2 regions of the Shewanella sp. ALD9 genome follow, and region 1 is predicted to be linked to the other one. Evidence: riboswitches for the same ligand, from Rfam matches in the RefSeq annotation. Region 1 holds a riboswitch; the other holds the start of a gene.

Region 1 (3,177 bases):
ACATTGGCCTGAATATACACGCTAGGCGCAACACTCTCGCTACCAATGAATGAATATACTGGAACGGTCAATGCGTGTCCTGTCGCCAGTTCTCCAACTTGAACTGACGATTGTATTGCTTTAGTCATATGATTACTCAAACAAGTTTTGGTGCAAGGCATTAACCACTTGCGCCGCTTCCGACTCTGCTACCAACACACATAAATTATGTGGGCTTGCGCCTTGGCAAATCATCCGAACATTATGGTTTTCAAGCACTTTAAACACCCTACTACAAATGCCAGCCGTTGATGCTATGCGATTACCGATGATGGCGATTAACGCTAAATCTTCCTCGACTCTTACACGACAATGTTGCGATAACTCTTGTAATAACGACTCACTGAGTAAGCCCTGGCCACTTGAATCTGAACCGGTTTTATCTAGGGTTAACGATACGTTAACCTCTGAGGTAGTGATTAAATCGACGGATATTTTGTGTCGCGCTAAGGTCGCGAACGTTTCAGCCAAAAATCCCTGAGCATGTAACATTTGCAAGCTATGCAAGTTAAGTAAAGTTTGATCGCGGCGCAACGCCACCGCTCTAAACACTGGGGTATCTTCAACTTGATGACGGATCCAAGTTCCGCCCATTTCAGGCGCTTTACTTGAACCTACAAACACCTGAATTTTTTGTCTTACTGCCGGTAAGATGGTGGCGGGATGCAATACTTTAGCGCCAAAGGTCGCCATCTCAGCCGCTTCATTAAAGCTAATTTCAGCAATCGGGCGGGCATTGGGGGCAAGGCGTGGGTCAGTGGTATAAATACCGGCCACATCGGTCCAAATCTCAACCGCTGTAGCACGAAGCGCTTCGGCAAGTAATGCCGCCGAATAGTCACTACCACCACGGCCTAATGTTGTTGTTCGTCCCTCTTCATCCGCACCAATAAAGCCTTGGGTAACGATAACGTAACGCGCAAGTAATGGCTGTAAAAAGTCACCTGCTAACATTGAAATAGCTTCAATTTGTGGCTCTGCGCGACCAAAGTGACTGTCGGTACGTAATACTTGGCGCACATCAAAATGATTTGAAGCAGTGCCCTTTTCCCGAATAACCGCAGAAAATAAAATCGATGAACATTGCTCTCCCGTCGACAGTAACTCGTCCATAACCGCTTTGCTGCGATTCAGCTCTAACGATTCACTGAGTACTGACATCCGGCTGAGTATTTTATCAATACTGGCTGCCACGTCTTGCGGACGACCGAGTTCATCTAATATCGCATATTGAATTTGAGCAATTTGCTTAAGCAATATCAAGCGACGCTCGTCATTAACATTAGCTTGGGTTAACTCAACTAATAAATTGGTCACTCCGCTGGAGGCGCTTACTACCACAAGACGAGTAGCTTGATTAGCCAACACAATATCTGCACAACGGCTCATAGAGGCGTAATCAGCAACTGACGTGCCGCCAAATTTGGCAACGACTAATTCTGGGGTATCTATTTCAGACTGAACAAAGCTCATACTGATGCCTCCGCTGTTTGCGAAAGACTCAAAAATAAGATGTGATTTACTAACATGATATACGCTCCGAACACACTACGTTCGAAGAGCCTGGTGCTAAGATAACGCACCCTTATAGAAGGGAAACAGCAATCATCACCAGAAGCTCTCCACCAAAAAAATAGGTGACAATCGTTAGGATTCAGCCTAATCGACCGATATCAATGTTTGCCAAACAAACTGATACCTCGGCGCTAATCTCCATCATAAGTGGTCATCGGATTGGCATCCTCTCACTTACTACCTAGTTAACGCTCCTCTTCTGTTCCTCCCGAAGGAGGGAGTTGAAAATAGCAAAAAATACCCTATCAAGTCAATCAGCAAACACAGTAAAAATACACTGTTTTGATAAAAAATATCGCTGTAGTGAAATATTATGCGGCTGCGACTTCAGAGCAATGATTGTTCTCTATTACGAAAAAATGCCCATAAATATCCAAAAAACATACTTAACCGCAAATTACCGAGACAATCTAGTAAGCATTGTCTCAAAATAATGTATTAATTATTTTATCGCAGCTGTGCAGTTTTAATTACGTCATTATTTACCCAGTTATACGAACCTATCTCTGGCAACTCACTCACCATCCTTAATCGGTGATTAAAAATTCCCATATCAACTTCAGGTTTGATGCTATCAAGGCATGCAATCAAAGATAGCAAACCTTGATTAACGTAGTAAATTGCATGTTGATTAAATTCTCGACCAAGCTCAACAGCTTGTTCTTTATCAATAAAAATAGCCCAGCTCTTTTCCATATGCGACAAATCAGGTGCTGCACCGATTAACGCACGATAGGGACGATTATATTGTTGAATTTTAAATTGAAGCTGACGATCGAGTAAGCGATTTTGACTAGGAGAGAGTCTTGAACCACGGGGGTTATGGGCAGTAACAATAGCAAATGGGAAATCATGAGAAAGGCGTTGAGTAAACAAAAAATGAGTACTTTGATACTCATTCCACAATGTATCTATAACATTTTCCATAATAAATTTTCGTCAATTAAGCCAGAATTAGTCTAGCAGATAGGTTTGATTTCTAAAAGGTTTACGATCTAAATCAGCAGTACTATATTAGAAAATCATTAATTATTATCATCTTAGCAAGGTTAATCTTTCATATACTCGAGTGTTATATTAATTTTTTAACATTTAATTTGTTAACAAATGCCTAAAACGAGTACAATAACCATTACGCACTATTAAATCACTGTAGCAAAGTTAGCTACATACACCTCAAAAACTCAGCAAATGTTGTTGTGAGTGTGACGATTTTTTGATGTAAAGTTTACAGTCGTACTAAATTTGTTCTACATTTGATAAAACATTAATACGATTAAATAAGTTTGCAATAGAAGGAACTATCTTTCTAAATGGCATTCATAGTAAGTAAGCTTAAGTGCAACAAATTTTACACCATCATGAATAAGTGCAAACGCGTGCCTTGGCGTAGTGGTAATTAATCGACGTAAGCAGACTCAGTAACCAGTATTAAGTGTTACATAATAGAGTTTATAGAGAGTGTTTAATTCAGGGTAGACATAGATAAACACCAAAAAATATCGGAATCTTAGCGCATTAGCTAAAGCGCTATTGCAATCTATTAGCACACAGTTCGCAAAC
Region 2 (3,177 bases), on a different contig from region 1:
TGATGTTGATTTACCGGCATTCATCGCCGAATAATAAAAGTACAGTTGCGCCAAAATGAAGCGTCCTAATGTTTAGCTAGTGAATGTCGTTCATATTACCTTTTCCAACATCGTAATAACAAATAAAAATGCCGTATTCATAACGAATACGGCATTTTTATTACAGCTTAAATTGGACATTTACCTACATACAGTAGGGCTTAGTTCAAGAAATTACTTCTTAGCCCAAAAGTGTAATATCACAATGCTGATGACAAACAACACGCTACAGCAAACTAACCCTGCGATTAATGAGCCAGTAAAACCTAATACGGTGTAACCGACTAAACTGATGAAAGCGGCAATTAAGGCATACGGCAGTTGAGTAACCACGTGATCAATATGATGACAACTGGCACCGGTTGACGACAATATAGTGGTGTCAGAAATGGGCGAACAATGATCGCCAAATACCGCACCAGACAATACTGCGGCCAACATTGGCAACATCATAGTACTATCACTTCCCATAGCCATATCTGCTGCAATAGGCAACATAATCCCAAACGTGCCCCAACTTGTTCCTGTCGCAAATGCGGTAATACCCGCTAATAGGAATAACACTGCAGGTAACATCGCAAACGGAATATTGTCAGTGGCTAAACTTGCCATGTACTTACCGGTTTCAAGCTGTCCAATCACACTCGAAATTGTCCATGCAAAAAGTAATATGTAAATGGCTGGCAACATCGAGCGCGCGCCAACCGACATGCCTTTGAGTAACATAGACAAGTCAACTTTTTGCTGAATCGCAAGAATGAGCGTCGCAATAAGACCAACTACAGAGCCAAAAAATAGTGACGAGCTAACATCGGTATTCTCAAATGCCCCGAGTACGTTAAACGGTAAGTCTTTTGCTGCTAACACATCGGCGCCACTTGACACCATAAAATACACTGTCGCAAACACCAATACCGCGATAGGTAAAAATAAGCCCATCACTTTACCGGTATCGGCTTCAGGTAAATCTGTAACAGCGCCAGGGGGTTGGCCTTTTGACTCATCAAACAAGTTACCCCGCAGTGCGTTTAATTCATGCTGGCGCATTGGGCCAACATCTAAGCTAAACGTTGCAACACACAGTAATAATAATAACGAAAAAATGGCATAAAAGTTCATTGGGATCATTTGAATAAAGACGCTCAAATGACCAGAATCGGTAAATCCATGAGCCGTTAAAATACCGCCAATTAAGGCGATAATGTATGCACCCCAGCTAGATACGGGAGAAATAACACACACCGGCGCAGCGGTGGAATCAAGAATATAAGCTAATTTGGCACGCGAAATATGGTAGCGATCTGTGATTGGACGTGAAATCGAGCCGACGACTAAACTATTAAAGTAATCATCAATAAACACTACGCAGCCTAAAAACATGGTCATTAACTTGGCATCACGTTTATTGCGAATACGCAATTTAGCCCAATCAGCAAAAGCACGAGCAGAGCCACTGACAGTGATCAATGCTGTGATCATACCCAACACAATCAAAAAGCCTAAAATGTACACATTCCAACGGTTCAGTCCGGCGTCTTTCCAAACTAACTGGCTGGCTGTATTTAAAATATATTCGCCACTGCCAACCAATGAGAAATCGGTTAGTAATAAGGCGCCGAAAACAATGCCAACCCCTAAAGATAGCAATACTTTACGAGTTAAAATAGCCAGAGTAATAGCCACAAGTGGTGGCAAAACAGAAAGTGCCGAATCGGCATAACTTATTATCATAATTTAATTATTTCTTCGTTGGATACGAATGGAGAAAAACTAGAAATAAGGCTAAACATACACAGGAAGTGTATGCGTTAACTTAACTAGTAGCACTCCACAGTAATATCCATTTAATATGAATATCATTCTTTTTATCAAGTCGATAAAAACACTATGACAGTGCAGTCCCTTTCGAGAACTGCCCCAACAAATGCGGCTGATAACCCCATTTATTTCGGCATTGCACCCTTTTATGTCGAATTATTGGCATCACCCAATTCAACATGACTTTTATGCAACGCACCTCTACTTTTGTTGTTTGTAGTTAAAGCTCATTACACACAACGCGAACATACAATCATAAATTACATATTCTGCGCCAGTAAAAAGCACTAAACAGCACGAAAAATAACAACAACATCAATTTAAACCACAATTGCATAGCATTAGTTTAACGTTTTTAAATCAAATGCACACTAGTGTAATGGGCACAAAAACAGCAACCGCATCAAACCCTGGATATTTGAACTGAATTTTTAAAAATCAACACCTAAACCAGTACTAAATCCAAGAGAAATCCAAGAGTAGCCCAATAAAAAAGGTTTCTACCTTATGAGTAGAAACCTTTTAATCGTACAACAGAACGTTTAATAGCGCGTCAAAGTCGGCTGAACAACACGAGCTTAATCAACTCCTCCGTTTAGCGACTTAACATCTGATTAAACGAGGTTGTTCAATGCCGGTACCGCTTCAAATAAGTCGGCAACCAAACCATAATCCGCCACTTGAAAAATAGGGGCTTCAGGGTCTTTGTTAATGGCCACAATTACTTTTGAGTCTTTCATGCCAGCAAGATGTTGAATCGCGCCAGAAATACCCACTGCAATGTACAAGTTAGGGGCGACAATCTTACCCGTTTGGCCAACTTGCAAGTCGTTAGGTACAAAGCCCGCGTCTACAGCTGCACGTGATGCACCTACTGCTGCGCCTAACTTATCGGCTAGTTGTTCTAAAATGGCAAAGTTTTCACCGCTGCCCATACCACGGCCGCCAGACACAATAATGCCAGCATTACCGAGTTCAGGACGGGCTGATTCAGTGAGTGACTGAGAAACAAACTCAGTTTTTGAATCAATTGCTTGGCTTAAGTTGATGACTTCAGCACTGCCTGTTGATGCTACAACATCAAACGCACTTGAGCGCACAGTCATGACTTTCTTAGCATCTAAGCTTTGCACTGTTGCAAGCGCATTACCCGCATAAATAGGGCGTACAAAAGTGTCACTGCTTACAACTTCAATCACTTCAGAAATCTGGGCAACGTCTAATAATGCTGCTACGCGAGGCAATGTATCTTTACCTATACTGGTTGCTGCAGCCAGAATATGTTCATAGTCTCCGGCAATATCAACAACCAATTTTGAT

Evidence for each region. Region 1 has a riboswitch for lysine ahead of lysC (lysine-sensitive aspartokinase 3). Riboswitches for the same ligand answer to the same signal wherever they lie in the genome.
Region 2: it holds a riboswitch for lysine, as region 1 does, so the genes downstream of both, CXF88_RS08880 (Na+/H+ antiporter NhaC family protein) here and lysC (lysine-sensitive aspartokinase 3) in region 1, are expected to answer to the same signal.

Annotation. Positions count from the first base shown of each region.
Region 1 is NZ_PJCD01000002.1:859,912-863,088, forward strand. Features, by position in the region: gene CXF88_RS07140 (succinylglutamate desuccinylase/aspartoacylase family protein) at 1-128, opposite strand, end outside; gene lysC (lysine-sensitive aspartokinase 3) at 133-1,512, opposite strand; lysine riboswitch at 1,647-1,821, opposite strand; gene CXF88_RS07150 (DUF3293 domain-containing protein) at 2,062-2,541, opposite strand.
Region 2 is NZ_PJCD01000003.1:284,364-287,540, reverse strand. Features, by position in the region: gene CXF88_RS08885 (thymidine kinase) at 1-54, opposite strand, end outside; gene CXF88_RS08880 (Na+/H+ antiporter NhaC family protein) at 214-1,773, opposite strand; lysine riboswitch at 1,853-2,069, opposite strand; gene CXF88_RS08875 (FAD-binding protein) at 2,472-3,177, opposite strand, start outside.